One region of the Lysinibacillus sp. BF-4 genome, then DNA from elsewhere that is predicted to be linked to it. Evidence: riboswitches for the same ligand, from Rfam matches in the RefSeq annotation. Region 1 holds a riboswitch; each other region holds the start of a gene.

Region 1 (4,216 bases):
GGTAATACGCCGAATGCGTCAGCTGTTAAGAAGACGATTGTTTTCGGGTGACCTGCAACCGATGGTGTTACGATATTGTCAATGTAGTGAATTGGGTACGCTACACGAGTGTTTTCTGTTAAAGAGCCATCATCGTAATCAGCGATGCGTGTTTTGGGATCGATTACTACGTTTTCTAATACTGAACCGAAGCGGATAGCATTATAAATTTCTGGTTCTTTTTCTGCTGAAAGGTTGATTGTTTTTGCGTAGCAGCCGCCTTCGATGTTAAATACACCGTTGTCAGACCAGCCATGCTCATCATCACCAATTAATTTACGGTCAGCATCAGCAGATAAAGTTGTTTTACCTGTACCTGATAGGCCGAAGAATAAAGCAACGTCGCCAGCTTCACCTACGTTAGCTGAACAGTGCATTGGTAAAATGCCTTGCTCTGGTAATAAGTAGTTCATGATACCGAAAATTGATTTTTTCATTTCGCCAGCGTACTCTGTACCACCGATTAAAATGATTTTCTTTTCTAATGAAACAATAATGAATGTTTCAGAGTTTGTACCATCAATCTCAGGGTTAGCATGGAATGTTGGCGCAGAAACGATTGTAAAGTCAGCAACATGTGCTGCTAATTCGTTTGCAGTAGGGCGAATGAATAATTGGTGGCAGAAAAGGTTATGCCAAGCATATTCGTTTACTACTTTAATGCTTAGGCGGCTATCTTTATCAGCACCAGCAAAGCCATTAAATACGAAAACTTCGTCTTTAGCTTTTAAATAGTTCACTACTTTAGTGTATAATTTATCGAATACCTCTGCAGAAATCGGACGGTTAACTTTACCCCAGTCAATTTTATCCTTAGAGCCTTCTTCTTCAACCATATATTTATCTTTAGGTGAACGGCCTGTATATTTGCCTGTTTCAGCACAAACTGCTCCGTCAGCTGATAGTTTAGCTTCACCACGAGCTGTTGATTTCTCAACAAGTTGTGCTACAGAAAGTTGATCTTGAATATTGCTACCGCTTAATAATTCCTTCAGTTCGTTATGGATATCTACTGAATTCATCGCTTACATACCATCCTTTTTTATCGTATTCCCAAAATAGTTTGGGGAGAGTTTCCTAATTTCAAAATTAGTATAACACATTTGATTTAATAATCTATACTAATTATGCGAAAAGCATGTGAAAAATATTCATACTTTCGCAAAATGGACAAAAAATATTTGACATTGCTGAGCGCATTACGTAACATTGATGGCGAACGGATACTCTTATCCCGAGCTGGTGGAGGGTCAGGCCCTATGAAACCCGGCAACCTGCATTATATTTTTATATAAGGTGTTGGTGCTTAACCTGAATGCAAGGGGACTACCCTTGAACGATAAGAGTGAAAGGATACAAAACGTCAACTCCTTTCCTCACGCAAGTTAATGTGAGCGAAGGGTTTTTTTGTTTCTTCGATATTTAATAAGTTATGTACTCCCATTTTCCTTATTAAAGTACCTTTCTGTAATCCTTGTGTTAAAAGCAACTAACGGCTTTGTTGTTCACTACGAACTAACATGGGAAGAGTACCGTATCAATGCGTAAATTGCGCAAACATACTAGGAGGAAATTTTAATGACAAACCGACGTCTTTTTACATCTGAGAGTGTAACAGAAGGTCATCCGGATAAAATCTGTGACCAAATTTCAGATGCCATTTTAGACGCTATTTTAGCGAAAGATCCAAGTGCTCGTGTAGCATGCGAAACAACAGTAACTACAGGGCTTGTTCTTGTAGCTGGTGAAATTACAACTTCAACGTACGTAGATATTCAAGGTGTTGTACGCGCCACAGTCGAAGAAATTGGCTATACACGCGGTAAATATGGCTTTGATGCCGAAAACCTTGCTGTCCTAACAGCTATTGGCGAGCAATCACCTGATATTGCACAAGGTGTTGACCAAGCATTAGAAGCACGTGAAGGTACAATGACAGACGCAGCAATCGAAGCTATTGGTGCAGGTGACCAAGGATTAATGTTTGGTTACGCATGTAACGAAACACCAGAGCTTATGCCTCTACCAATTAGCTTAGCACACAAACTTGCACACCGTTTAACAGCAGTGCGTAAATCAGGCGAGCTAGGTTATTTACGTCCTGATGGCAAAACACAAGTTACTGTTGAATATGACGAAAATAATAATCCAGTACGTGTGGATACGATTGTTATTTCAACACAACATGATGAAGCTATTACATTAGAGCAAATCCAAGAAGATATTAAACGTGTAGTCATTGCACCAATCGTAGATGCAGCTTTATTAGATGACGCGACTAAATACTTCATTAATCCAACAGGTCGCTTTGTTATTGGCGGACCAAAAGGTGACGCTGGTTTAACAGGTCGCAAAATCATTGTAGATACGTACGGTGGTTATGCACGTCACGGTGGTGGTGCTTTCTCTGGTAAGGATGCCACTAAAGTAGACCGTTCTGCAGCTTATGCAGCACGTTACGTAGCTAAAAATATTGTCGCTGCTGGCCTTGCTGACCGCGCAGAAGTGCAACTTGCTTATGCAATTGGTGTTGCACAGCCCGTGTCAATTGCAGTCGATACATTTGGGACAGGCAAAGTTTCGGAAAGCGATTTAGTAACTTGGGTGCGTGAATTATTTGACTTACGCCCAGCAGGTATTATTGAAATGCTAGACTTACGTCGTCCAATTTATAAACAAACCGCAGCATACGGACATTTTGGTCGTACTGATGTTGCTCTTCCGTGGGAAGATACAACAATTGCTGAGCAGTTAAAGCAAAAAGCTGGTCTGTAAGATAACGCTGTTTTCAATGTTCTGATAATTTATCGAGCATTGAAAACAGCTCTTTTTTATTTTTGCATTGCTTTGTAGTAGCTACCCTTTTCGACATACTCTCGTACGATGCGTGCCATATCTTTTTTGTCCTCGTCGTTAAGTTCGCGCACAACTTTAGCAGGTCTGCCAAGTGCTAATGTATTTGGTGGTATTACCTTGCCAGGGGGCACTAAACTGCCTGCGCCAATAAAAGCACCTTCGCCAATTTCCGCGCCATCTAATATAATAGAACCCATACCAATTAATGCATTATTGCGAATTGTACAACTATGGAGGGTTACTTGGTGTCCGACAGTTACCTCATCCTCAATAATGAGTGGAAAGCTAGGGCTTTGATGTAAGCAACAATTATCTTGAATGCTTACGCGTTTGCCGATAATCGTTGGTGAAACATCACCACGAATAACTGCGTTATACCAAATGGATGTCTCAGCACCAATCGTGACGTCGCCTGTGACAACGGCGTAGTCAGCAATGAAAACAGAATCATCAATAGTAGGTTGTTTACCTTTATACGGATATATCAATAAAATACACCTCACCTTTACACAATGTACTCATATCGTATCAAAAGCTGAAATTAAAGCAAATAGTAAATTAATGTTTTGTAAATATTCGTTATAATAGAAAATAGAGAAGTGATAATTAAGGGGGATAAAATTATGTGGAAGTGGGAAGCTGAAGGGCAGCCAAGGGCAGTTGTTACGATTATCCATGGTGCTTATGAGCATCATGGTTGGTATGCTTGGTTAATTGAGCAACTGCGAGGCGAAGGCTATCACGTGTTAACAGGTGACTTGCCGGGTCATGGTGAATTAAATCGTAATTTACAGGCGCATGACGAGAGTTTTGAACGTTATGACCTGCATGTGAAAAAATTAATGAAGATGGCATTCTCTTATGATTTACCTGTATTTGTCATCGGTCATGGGCTTGGCGCACTGCTTGCTATTCAGGTAATGCGTAAAAAATATCCATTAGCGGGTGTTATATTTACGTCACCTTGGTTACAATTAAAACTACAACCAGGAAAGATGGTCAATGCATTAACGAGTATTAGTGCGCTCACTTCAAGCATGAAGGTAACACATGAAATTGATATCGCTATGCTGACAAAAGACAGTGAAAAAATCGAAACAATTATCGACGACATTCCTTACAATACAACCGTATCAGTGAAGTGGTATCGCGAGTTACAATTATTACAACGTGATATTACGATTTTAATGACGCATAAATTTCCGAACGTGCCAGTGCTTGTGATGACGGGGGAGAACGACCCCATTATTGATTTAACCGCGTCAAAAAAATGGCTGTATCAGCAAAAGCTATCAGAAGTGCATATGAAGGAATGGGCAAA
Region 2 (4,216 bases), on a different contig from region 1:
CTCGGTAAGCCACGTAATGTATCAAAAGCGCTTTATTGGTATCAGCTCGCTGCACAGCAAGGACATCTCGATGCGCAATATAATCTTGGTTATATTTATAACAATGAGCAAGACGGCGAGATTGATTACGCTAAGGGACGCTTTTGGTATGAGGAGGCTGCAAGCCGAGGAGATATTTTGTCATGCCGTCGCTTAGAGGAAATTTACGAACTAGGTTTAGGTGTAAAGGCGGATGCCACACGTGCTAAATATTGGTGTGAGCAAGCAGAAGCAATTGAACGTATGAAGGGAGAAAATGAAAAATGAAAACAGTAGCAGTAGTAGGTGGCGGGATTACCGGCGTATGCACAATGCATTACTTGCAACGTCAAGTACACGAAAAAAAATTGGATGTTAAACTCGTACTCATTGAAAAAAATGAATACCTTGGTGGAAAAATCCATAGTGAAGCGCAAGACGGCTTTATTATGGAGACAGGTGCAGACTCTATTGTAGCGCGTCACCCAGGTGTTATTGAATTAGTACGTGAGGTTGATTATGAGGATGAGCTAGTTTATAACGAAACAGGTACATCATTTATTTATACGAATAATGAACTGCACGCTATCCCGAAGGACTCAACTTTTGGTATCCCGATGTCATTAGCTTCACTAGAGGCGAGTACATTAGTATCAGCAGAGGGTAAGGCAGAGGCGCTAAAAGATTTACATATGCCAAACAAAAGCTTTACGAAAGAAAGCTCGATTGGCGAATTTTTAACGTATTACTTAGGTGAAGAGCTAGTACAAAAACAAATTGCTCCTGTACTATCAGGCGTTTACTCAGGTAACTTAAACGAGTTATCCATCGCTTCTACACTGCCCTATTTAATTGATTATAAAAATGATTTTGGCAGTATTATTAAAGGTTTTGAAGCGAATAAGGCGCAATTTTCACGTGCTGCTGACAAAAAGTTTATTTCCTTTAAAAAAGGATTAGATAGTTTGTTATATCGAATTGTTGAAACGTTAACAGATGTTGATGTAAAGCTAGGTACGGGTGTAGAAACAATTGAAGAAGGACGTACACTTCATTTAACAAACCGCGAAACACTGACTGCAGATGCTATTGTATTGGCGCTGCCAAATGATGCCATTGCAAAGTTATTGCCAAGCGAAGCCTTGCAGCCATATTTTACAAAATTTACGACAGCTTCAGTGATTACAATGTATTTAGGTTTTACTGTACCGGATGCGCTATTACCAGCAGACGGCACAGGCTATATTGTATCGGATAATACAAATGTCGTGTGTAATGCCGCAACTTGGACAAGCCGCAAGTGGAAACATACTTCAGCACAAGGTAATTTATTAGTACGCTTATTTTATAAAAATATAAATGCACGCTATGAGGAGCTAGAGGCAATGACGGAGGACGAGCTTACTGCAATAGGTATCGCTGACGTGAAAAATAGCTTAGGTATTGATGCAGAGCCAAGTGTTGTTAATGTTACAAAATGGACGAACCAAATGCCACGCTATGATTTAGCTCATCGAGATGCGCTACAAGGCTTGGAGCAAAAAATGGCTGAACACTACCCAACGATTTATTTAGCGGGTTGTTCGTATTATGGTGTAGGCATTGGCGCCTGCATTCAAAATGGTAAAACAATTGGCGAAAAGGTCGCTAACGAATTATAAATTGAAATCCACCAGTGCCTTACTTGCACTGGTGGATTTTTTGTAAACGATAACATCTGTACAATAGGTAGCATTTTTTGTTAGAAATGCATAATAGTATTGACGTGAGTGAGCCCTAGCGATATGATACTTCACAATAGTTAGAAATTTCATAACATTCTTATCGAGAGAAGCGGAGGGACTGGCCCTACGAAGCTTCAGCAACCAACAGCGATGTCAGGTGCTAAATCCAGCTAGTGAATTACTAGGCAGATGAGGAGGAAACATACGATGCGTAGCCCTCTTTTTTGTACATAAAAAGAGGGCTTTTTTATTTTACTTTAGGAGGAATAAGGTATGGGCTTGCTTGAAAAATTACAAACATCAATTGTTGTGGGTGATGGTGCGATGGGAACGATGCTGTACGCGACAGGTTTAGCATCATGCCATGAAGAATTAAATTTATTACAGCCAGCACTAGTAGAGAAAATCCATAATGAATACATTGCGGCAGGTGCAGATGTCATTCAAACAAATACGTACGGCGCAAATGCTATAAAGTTAGCGCGTTATGGGCTTGCGGATAAAGTAACAGAGATTAATAAAGCAGCAACACATTTAGCTAAAAAGGCAGCGGATGGTAACGTATATGTATTAGGTACAATTGGTGGGATTCGTGATATTCGTAAGACGGATGTTACACTAACGGAAATTTTGCAAGGGGTAAAAGCGCAAGCTACAGTATTTTTAACGGAGGGTGTGGATGGGTTATTACTCGAAACATATTATGATTTTGATGAGCTAGTGGCAACACTTGAGCTACTACGTGAGATGACGACGCTACCCATTATTGCACAGGTATCCATGCATGAAGTAGGTGTGCTTCAAAATGGTAAGCCACTCAATGAAGCACTAACAGAGTTAGAACGATGTGGTGCAGATGTGGTAGGTGTTAACTGCCGTCTTGGTCCGTTTCATACGATACAGGCTTTTGAGCAGGTAGATTTGCCACAGCACGCTTTTTTATCCACCTATCCGAATGCGTCATTGCTTGATGTAGAGGACGGTAGGATTGTTTATGAGTCGGAGTATGATTACTTTGGACGAGCTGCAGCAACATTATGTAAGCAAGGTGTGCGCTTAATTGGTGGTTGTTGTGGCACAACACCAAAACATATTGCTGCTGTTAAAAAACACGTAGCGAGTTTAACACCTATTAACGAGAAGCCCAAGCGCCAAATTGCAGTGGACTTTGTGCGCGAGGCTGAGCCACGTACTGTAAAACCGCTTCATGAGAAGGCAAAACAGGAGCGCTCGATTATTGTGGAACTTGATACACCAAGGCATTTAGAGGTGGAGGGCTTTATTAAAGGCTCAGAACAACTGTATGCGGCAGGTGCTGATGTAGTGATGATGGCTGATAACTCCCTTGCGTCTCCGCGTATTAGTAATATTGCAATGGGCGCAATGATTAAAGAGAAGGGTGTACGTCCATTAACACATATTACGTGTCGAGATCGTAATTTAATTGGGCTACAATCACATTTAATGGGGCTAAATGCATTAGGCATTCATGATATTTTAGCTGTAACGGGTGATCCAACAAAGGTTGGCGACTTCCCAGGGGCAACGAGTGTTTATGATGTTACTTCCTTTGAACTGATTGCGCTGATTAAGCAATTAAACGAGGGCATTTCGTTTTCAGGCAAACCTTTACGTAAAAAGGCAAACTTTTCGGTGGCGGCGGCTTTTAATCCAAACGTGCGTGTAGTAGCACGAGCTGTGCCACGCCTAGAGAAAAAAATTGAACACGGCGCAGATTACTTTATTTCGCAGCCTGTCTATACAAAGGAAAAAATTATCGAAACCTACGAGGCAACGAAGCATTTAAGTGTACCAATTTATATTGGTATTATGCCTGTAACTAGCTATCGTAGTGCCGAGTTTTTACATCATGAAGTACCTGGCATTAAGCTGTCAGATGAAGTACTTACACGCATGCGCGATTGTGGTGAGGATAAGGAGCGCGCCACACAAGAAGGCATCGCTATTGCGAAAGAACTGTTAGATACAGCAGCCAAATACTTTAAAGGCATTTATTTAATTACACCATTTTTACGATATGATATGACATTACAATTAATCGCTCACATTAAGGAAATGGATGAAGCGGCAAAAGGGGTTTCGATTAATGGCTAAGCAGACGATACAACAACAACTAGAGCAACGCATTTTAGTAATGGACGGCGCAATGGGCACAATGCTACAAAACGAAAAGCTAAGCGAGGATGATTTTGGTGGTGAGGCATTAGATGGCTGTAATGAAAACCTTGTATTAACGCGACCTGATGTGCTGTTAAAAATTCATGGACAATATTTAGCGGCAGGCGCTGATTTAATTTGTACAAATACATTTGGTGCTACACCACTGGTATTGGATGATTATGATATTGGCGACAGAGCAGAGGAGATTAATATTCGTGCTGCTCAACTTGCGCGCGAGGCAGTAGATGCAGTATCGACAGAGGAGCACCCACGCTATGTGGTTGGCGCAATGG
Region 3 (4,216 bases), on a different contig from region 1:
AGAACTGATGTGGGTTGCCGCATTACCTGCTGAGGTTGTGCTAGGTACACAGCAACCACTTCGCGTAACAGCACTTTATGATGATGGTACGAGCAAGGACGTTACAGCGCAAGTAGCATGGAAGCTAAGCGGTGCAGTACGTGCTAATGATATGGTGCATTTTTCACAAGCAGGAGCGGCTGAAGTAGTAGCGAGCTTTGAAGGGCAAACCCTACAGTATAAAGTACATGTAGTAAAACCATTAGAGCCGATGAGTTACCCAATTAAGGGTGTTGAGCCATTACAAGCTATGGCTAATATCCCTGCCACTAAAGTTTGGACAGTAACATTAAGTAATCCAGCTACTAGTGTGAGTGGTGTATATGTGCTTGATAAGTATGGGCAACGCGTTACGACGACCATTGTTAATCAAGGTACGAGCTTAACCATTCGTCCAGCAGCGCCTTACCAAGCGGGCGAGACCTATTACTTAATGCTTGATGATGTAGCGAGCACACACCACAAGCTTGTGCCGCAAAGTATGAAATTTACCATTGCACGCTAGATTGAAATTTTCGACAGCTTATAGGTATAATAGTTGTGGGGAAATAGTAATAGCTAGATTGATGGCACGCTGTATGCGGTGAAAGCTGCACGTACAGTGTAGGCTCGTTATAATACATAAGGCGAGCATAGCAAGGAACCAGTAGTACGTATTAAAGAGGCATCACAAGTTGAGCTGTCTCAGCATTACGGCATCTTTTTAGTGTATGATAAAAAGCCTGATACGGATGTGACGATTACGACAGGTTTTACAAAGGCAAAGTTCGAAAACACACATATCATCGCTACGCCCTATTATGGCAAGGAAGGCTCAGGTATTGTAGAGGTAATGTGGAAGATGGGCGCTGGGCAAGATGGTGCTATTACACAACGCTTTTTCAACAATGGCGATGATCTTACACTCAAGTTCAACCAAACAGTAGGAAAATGGCATTACACTACGACCTATATACTTGTGATGCGTGATAGCAAGTGGGTGCCGCAAGATAAGGGTACAGTAGCAATACGCGTGCGTTAAAAATACGCGGCTCTTAGGAGTCGCGTATTTTTAGTTTGCATACAGCTTAAATTAATTGAAAGCTAATTTATGAGGAAGGACCTATAATAAGAGATAGGTTCTTTTTTCATTGCACCACGCTTGAAAAATACGAACAAAGGTTCTATAATGAAGGAAGTAATAAATTGTGAAGGAGGTTAGATAATGAATAATAGAACAGTAAATGATGTATTGGCGGCTGTAGAGCGCGCAATACAAAATACGTTAGATACACGGATTTATTACATAACTAGCTGGAGCGAGGCTGTCGGCTTAACGCTAACTGGCAATGAGCAATTACAACAGCGCTACTATAAAATCCATCATCATTATGATGCGGGCAGTTTTACAGTAACGGCACTACAGCAACAAGGCGCGCACTTGCACGAAGACTATGCCCATCAGCTAAACGAGCTACCTGCCGTACATAGCTATGATTTTTCGTCTATTAGTTTTACTTGTATTTATGATGCAAAAGTAAATGAAGTGACGAGTTATCGTCGCCCCATACTTAAACATGAGCTGTGCTATGAGATTTGCTTAGAGGGTGTGGTATTTACTAAAACGTTAGCTGACTGTCAGCAAGCAGTAGCTGAAGCAGCTATGCTTGAGTGGGAGACAGAGCGCCTTAAGCGTGTTTACCAAGCTATGATTGAAGCGCTTGGTCGGGCGTTAACTGTAAGTGAGATTCATTATATTGAGTCACAGAAGGCACAGTGGCTTACTAAAAAAGTAGCGCTGCCTACAATTGTAGCGGCACTACGCCAAGGCTTAATGTGTGAGGACAGTAACGATACGATTGAGTTAGCGCTAGAGCAGTGGCAAAAGCTACAAGCAAACCCATTAGCGCATCGTCGTTATATCGCGCGGCAGTCAGCATTAATTGCACAACATAAAAAAGAATTTTCAGAATAAATAATAAAACGTATTGACTTACCAGGTTAAAGCGTTTAGTATAGTCATCAACAACAAAATCCTTATAAAGAGTTCGGGGGAGGAACTGGTCCTATGATCCCGCAGCAACCGGTGGTATACACAAAGGTGCTAAGTCCAGCAAGCCAAGCTTGAAAGATGAGGAGTAACAAACGGAGCAAAGCCTCCCTCTTCTTTGAGCTATTCAAAGAGAGGGGGGCTTTTGTTGTTGAGAGGAGATTAATTATGTATAACAAAGCAGATATTTCGAAGTTAGGTCAACTTAATCAATTAGCACAGCGCCCTAATCAAGCGTTTCATAAGTGGAATGCGGCAGTATTTAAAGACGGCGCACTATCAGCCAAACTAAAAGAAACGATTGCTATTGCCAGTGCAACTGTAACAGGTTGCCCGTACTGCATCGAAATCCATACAGGCGCAGCTCAGCAAGCAGGCGTGACTAAGGAAGAAGCGGCAGAAGCCATTTTTGTAGCGACAGCCTTAAAAGCAGGTAGTGCCTTTGCTCATAGCGCTAACAGCTTGCGTGCTTATGAAGGTGCAACGGACGAAGGGCTTTATGAAAAGGCCTATTTTGCAAAGACAGGCGCTTTACAAAAGCTAGCACCAGAAGCTTTTACTACGTTTATTAATTTTTCTAATGAGGCAGTAGCACCAGGCGTATTAACAGCAAAAGAAAAAGAAATTATTGCGGTAGCTATTGCTCATATTACAGGTTGCCCATACTGCATTGAGCTACATGTAACGAATGCAAAGGCGCAGGGCGTTACAGCAGAGGAGTTAGCCGAAACTGTTTTTGTAGCGAGTGCTTTGAATGCAGGGAGCGCTTTTGCTCACAGCATTAACGTGCTAAATGCTTTTCAATAAAAAAGCATAAGCGCTAGGCCTATGCTCAGTACGTTATAGTTTGCCGGTTAAAAACTGTGCTTCGCCTACACCAAAGCTCCAGTCTTCGTCACGATTGGTAACGATGGAAATCATGATGTCTTGTGGGTCAATGCCGCATTTAGTATGCAGGGCCTCAACCGTTTGTTGGTAAAAGGCTTGCTTTTGCTCAGCTGTGCGAGGACGGCTAGTGACAGTTAATACAACAACATCCTTTGTGCGTGTAAAGCCAAGCCCTGTGTCCTCGATAATCATTTCGTTAGCAGGGTGTTGGTGCACAATTTGGTAGCGGTCACGCGCAGGCACTTGAAAGGCATTGACCATTGCTTCGTGAGCGGCATCAAGTAATGTTTGTAGTTGCTCAGGTGAGCGACCCTCAATTATATCAAATTTAATAAGTGGCATCTTAATCTACTCCTCATCTATGTGATACTCATAGTGTAGTAGATAAGTAGGCTTTATAGCAAGAAAAAACTTACTATTCAGAAAAAATATTTACCTTATTGTGAGTTTGAAGGAAGTCTTGGGGGCTAATGACTTCAACAGCAACCAGCTAAGGCATGGTGCTTTCCCCAACTAGCAACAGCTAAAGAATGAGGAGGAAATAATAATGACAAAAAAACAAATTCATTTAAATGGTTTTACACAAAATTCGGTATCGCCACACGCAGCAGGGCTTTGGCGCTACCCCACACATAACGGAGAGGCGCATGGCACGCTTGCCTACTGGACGGATTTAGCAAAGACATTAGAACGCGGTAAATTTGATGCGTTATTTTTAGCGGATGTGATTGGCGTTTATGATGTCTATCAGGCAAGTAATGAAGCGGCTCTCGCACAAGCGGTACAAGTACCAGCACATGATCCTTTGCTTGCGGTATCAGCTATGGCTGCGGCAACTAAACGTCTAGGCTTTGCGATTACGGCATCAGCTACGTATATCCCGCCTTACCAATTGGCGCGCCAGTATTCGACATTAGATCACTTAACAGATGGGCGCATTGGTTGGAATATTGTAACCTCGTATTTAGAGAGCGAAGCGATTAATTTAGGGCTTGCGGGTTTAATTCCGCATGATGAGCGTTATGAGCGAGCGGAGGAGTATTTGGATGTCGTGTATAAATTATGGGAGCAAAGCTGGCAAGACGGCGCAGTCGAGAAGACGACGCATTACAGCAATCCACACAAAGTACAGGCAATTGCACATGAAGGCAATTACTTTACTGTACCTGGTGTGCACTTAGTTGAGCCATCTAAGCAACGTACGCCTTTACTATTTCAAGCAGGCGCTTCACCACGTGGTCGTGAGTTTGCGGCAAAACA
Region 4 (4,216 bases), on a different contig from region 1:
GATTTAATCGCTGGGTTGTCTTTATCTTCTGAACGAACCGCAATGATGTTTACATATGGTGACTCTGCATCTTCAAGCGCAATCGCTTCTTTCATAGGGTTAATACCGTGATCAAGTGCGAAGTTAGAATTAATTAATACTGCGTCACCCTCATTGTTTTGGTACATTTGTACAAGCATTTCTGGAGAAGTACCATCATCAAATTTAAAGTTTTTTGGGTTTTCAGCGATGTCTGAGATTTCAGCTTTTACTTTATCAACGCCATCTTTTAATTTGATTAAGCCTTTTGCTTCAAGTAATGCAAGCATACGACCATGGTCAGCTACTGAGCTACTTAATAAAATTGTTGCACCTTCAGGTAGCTCTTCTAATGTTTTATAATCTTGTGAGTAAATACCGATTGGCTCGATATGTACACCACCTGCGTTAGCAAAATCATAACCATTATCTGCAACCTGTCCTTCAAAATACGGAATGTGTTGGAAGAAGTTAGCGTCTAAGTCGCCAGACTCTAAATCTTGGTTAGGTAATACATAGTCTGTGTACGTTTCAATTTTTAAGTCGATGCCTTTGTCAGCTAATAACGGTTTAGCTTGTTCTAAAATAACCGCATGAGGATTATCTGAAGCACCTACTGTTAATGTTGTTTCTTCTTTTTTCGTTTCATCATCAGTTGTAGCTGTTTGTTCGTCTTTTTTGTCTTTATCGCTTGCGCCACAAGCTGCTAATGCTAGCACAAGTACTGATAATACTAAAAATGATAACCACTTTTTCATTTGTTGCACTCCCTTTGTGTTTTATATGTTATCGACAATTGTCGGCATAACCTAACGTTTATCAACCTTAGCAGTAATAAAGTCACCAATCCATTGAATAATAAATACGATTAAAACAATAATTACGGTAGCCACTAACATGACATCTGTACGTGCACGCTGAAAACCTTGCATATACGCCAAGTGACCAAGACCACCTGCACCAATTATACCAGCCATTGCTGTATACCCTACAAGTGCTACTGCTGTTACTGTAATGCCTGAAATTAAAGCAGGTAATGACTCGGGAATCAGCACTTTAAAAATAATCGTTGATGTTTTAGCTCCCATTGAACGAGCTGCTTCGATGACACCTTTATCAATTTCTTTTAAAGCAATCAACACCATACGTGCATAAAACGGAGCAGCACCGATAATTAATACGGGTAGCGCTGCCGTAGGTCCACGCATTGTGCCAAATAAAAACTTGGTAAACGGCACTAATAAAATAATTAAAATGATAAATGGTATCGAACGAAAAATATTGACGAATGAGCCTGTTAAAAAGTAAACAACTTTATTTGCCCATACATTATTAGGTGAAGTCAAAAACAATAAAATACCTAGCGCTAGCCCTAAAATAAAGGTAATTACAGTAGCTGCAACTGTCATATAAATTGTTTCATACATTGCCTCGAGCATCTTATCTAGTTGCACATTAGGAAACCACTCAGCTATCATGACATTACCTCCGTTTGGACATCCACATTGCGTAAAAATGCTAAGGATTGTTCGATATTTTTGGCGTCGCCATCAATATGTACGACTAATGTGCCGTACGGTCCTGACTTTGTTTGTGAGATGTTACCATGCACTACGCTAACGCTAACATCATATTGTTTTACTAACTGCGAAATTACAGGCTCCTCTGTACGCTCCCCTACAAATACTAATTTAATTAACTGCCCTGTTGGGTAATGGGCACGAATTGTCGCAAATGTTGCGTTCGTATCCTCTGTACCCGTTAACTGCGAAACAAATCGTTTTGTGATGGGTGCTTGGGGATTACGAAATACTTGGAGCACTTCGCCAGCTTCCACTACTTTACCCGCTTCCATAACCGCTACACGATTACAGATTTTTTGAATGACATGCATTTCGTGGGTAATTAACACAATTGTTAAACCAAGACGTTCGTTAATGTCTACAAGTAAATCTAAAATAGCGTCTGTTGTTTCAGGATCAAGCGCACTTGTCGCTTCGTCACATAATAAAACTTCGGGGTTATTGGCTAACGCGCGCGCAATGCCTACACGTTGCTTTTGACCACCTGATAGCTGCGATGGATAGGCGCTACCACGACCATCCAAACCAACAAGGCTAATTAACTCCTTAACGCGTGCCTCCCGCTGTGCTTTAGGCACACCCGCAATCTCTAATGGAAAGGCAATATTGTCTTCAACAGTGCGTGACCATAATAAATTAAAGTGCTGAAAAATCATACTGACTTTTTGGCGCGCCTCGCGTAGTTCTTTACCTTTAATATGCGAAAAGCGTAAGTCATTAACGATAACCTCACCATCAGTAGGTTGTTCTAAGCCATTTAATAAACGAATTAGCGTACTTTTACCTGCACCACTATAACCAATGATGCCAAAAATCTCGCCTTTATTAATTGTTAGACTTACTTGATCAACTGCTGTGAGAGGACCGCTTTTTGTTGTATATTTTTTTACAATGTTTTTTAGTGTAATCATGAGCGTCAACCTCCTTAGTAGTAAAAACCCCTCCACTGTGTAAATAGGTGGAGGGGTTTGACGTAATCTATACGTGTAAACCGACCACTCATCTGTCAAAGATTGCTCTTTGTGTGAATTGGCACCTTTTCACTTTCGTGTTGGTTGCCGGGCTTCATAGGGCACTTCCCTCCGCCTCTCTTGATAAGAGTTCGATATATGTTTGTTGTTGTTATGAGACACTTTACCATGTACATTTTACAGTGTCAATTAGTTTTTTAACAATTCGTACAAATAAGGTACAGATTGAAAAGCATAGACCTTTTCAGTAATTTTTCCGTCGTCTACAATTAGTAAGCAAGGTACACTTTCAATTTCATATGTCATTGCCAATTGCTCCTCAAAATTTAAATCGAGTGCGCCAACTTTACGATGTGGCACCAAGTGCTTCACAACTTCCATCATGCGCGAGGCCACCTGACACGTACCACACATCGGTGTGTAAACGTAGAGTGCCGCCTTACCCTCTGCCTTATATTGCTCAAATTGCTCTTTTGTCCATTGTTCCATATTGCCACAACCTTATATCCTATCAATTTTCACACGTATGCCTTCACGCGCTAATACATTTGCTAAAAAGCGTTTGGGTGTCTCTGCTACTTGCTTATACATTTTAGTAGTTTGAAGCTGTATTGCCTCAGGATACGTGCGCATCATGAGCTTACGTAAGGCATCCCCTGATTTATCAGCATCAAAAAATGTGTAGAGTGTGTAGTGCTCATAAGGTGCTAGTAGCTCCTCAAGTGCCGTTTGCCCGATTGTACCATTCGTACAAACAATCGTCACGTCCTCCGCTAATACACGTTGCAAGCGCTCTTTATCCGAGCGTCCCTCAACAATAAGACACTTCATACCAACGCCTCCTATAAAAAAACGCCTCCGAAAAATTCGGGGGCGCTGTGTGATTATTCTTGTGTCATTTCGTCGTACTTGTCAGCATCCATTAAATCATCAAGTTGTGCTGCATCAGAAAGCTCAACTACTACCATCCACGCTTGCTCATAAGGAGACTCATTTACGTATTCTGGATTGTCTTCAAGCTCTGCGTTAACTTCTACAACTTTACCTGAAACAGGTGCATATAACTCTGAAACTGTTTTAACAGATTCAACGCTACCGAATGGCTCGTCGATTGTTACTGTATCGCCAACTTCTGGTAGCTCAACGAAAACGATATCGCCTAGCTCAGATTGTGCGAAGTGTGTAATACCGATACGTGCTTTGCCGTCTTCTACTTTTACCCATTCGTGTTCTTCAGAATAACGTAAGTCTTTAGGTGTTGTCATGTCAAAAACCCCTCCATTTTAAATGATACTTTGCACTTTAAGTTTGCCATATTTGCTAAACAAAAACAAGCATGACAAACCTTAGCGCCAAGTTTGTTCAAACGTTTCTTCGTTAAAGCCCAATGTTACCTTTTGGCCATCTGTTACGATAGGTCGCTTGATTAGCATACCGTCTGATGCAAGGAGCGCTAATTGCTCATCCTCCGTCATAGTAGCTAGCTTATCTTTTAAGCCTAGCTCACGATATTTCATGCCTGATGTGTTAAAAAACTTTTTTAATGGCAACTCACTTGCCTGCCAAATCGCCTTTAGCTCCTCAGCACTTGGTGTAGCCTCCACAATATGCACCGCTTCAAAAGCTACATCCTGTTGCTCTAAC

Evidence for each region. Region 1 has a riboswitch for S-adenosylmethionine ahead of metK (methionine adenosyltransferase). Riboswitches for the same ligand answer to the same signal wherever they lie in the genome.
Region 2: it holds a riboswitch for S-adenosylmethionine, as region 1 does, so the genes downstream of both, CH76_RS03365 (bifunctional homocysteine S-methyltransferase/methylenetetrahydrofolate reductase) here and metK (methionine adenosyltransferase) in region 1, are expected to answer to the same signal.
Region 3: it holds a riboswitch for S-adenosylmethionine, as region 1 does, so the genes downstream of both, CH76_RS03865 (carboxymuconolactone decarboxylase family protein) here and metK (methionine adenosyltransferase) in region 1, are expected to answer to the same signal.
Region 4: it holds a riboswitch for S-adenosylmethionine, as region 1 does, so the genes downstream of both, CH76_RS09795 (methionine ABC transporter ATP-binding protein) here and metK (methionine adenosyltransferase) in region 1, are expected to answer to the same signal.

Annotation. Positions count from the first base shown of each region.
Region 1 is NZ_JPUW01000002.1:102,156-106,371, reverse strand. Features, by position in the region: gene pckA (phosphoenolpyruvate carboxykinase (ATP)) at 1-1,061, opposite strand, end outside; SAM riboswitch class I at 1,266-1,385, shown strand; gene metK (methionine adenosyltransferase) at 1,618-2,814, shown strand; gene CH76_RS02660 (gamma carbonic anhydrase family protein) at 2,871-3,383, opposite strand; gene CH76_RS02655 (alpha/beta hydrolase) at 3,519-4,216, shown strand, end outside.
Region 2 is NZ_JPUW01000004.1:29,110-33,325, forward strand. Features, by position in the region: gene CH76_RS03355 (tetratricopeptide repeat protein) at 1-306, shown strand, start outside; gene hemG (protoporphyrinogen oxidase) at 303-1,679, shown strand; SAM riboswitch class I at 1,837-1,938, shown strand; gene CH76_RS03365 (bifunctional homocysteine S-methyltransferase/methylenetetrahydrofolate reductase) at 2,016-3,857, shown strand; gene metH (methionine synthase) at 3,850-4,216, shown strand, end outside.
Region 3 is NZ_JPUW01000005.1:69,065-73,280, reverse strand. Features, by position in the region: gene CH76_RS13455 (transglutaminase domain-containing protein) at 1-544, shown strand, start outside; gene CH76_RS03875 (hypothetical protein) at 746-1,060, shown strand; gene CH76_RS03870 (hypothetical protein) at 1,244-1,993, shown strand; SAM riboswitch class I at 2,053-2,156, shown strand; gene CH76_RS03865 (carboxymuconolactone decarboxylase family protein) at 2,237-2,875, shown strand; gene CH76_RS03860 (tautomerase family protein) at 2,909-3,298, opposite strand; gene CH76_RS03855 (LLM class flavin-dependent oxidoreductase) at 3,504-4,216, shown strand, end outside.
Region 4 is NZ_JPUW01000030.1:103-4,318, forward strand. Features, by position in the region: gene CH76_RS09785 (MetQ/NlpA family ABC transporter substrate-binding protein) at 1-776, opposite strand, end outside; gene CH76_RS09790 (methionine ABC transporter permease) at 828-1,496, opposite strand; gene CH76_RS09795 (methionine ABC transporter ATP-binding protein) at 1,493-2,512, opposite strand; SAM riboswitch class I at 2,598-2,702, opposite strand; gene CH76_RS09800 (thioredoxin family protein) at 2,762-3,061, opposite strand; gene CH76_RS09805 (toprim domain-containing protein) at 3,074-3,403, opposite strand; gene gcvH (glycine cleavage system protein GcvH) at 3,457-3,837, opposite strand; gene CH76_RS09815 (arsenate reductase family protein) at 3,919-4,216, opposite strand, start outside.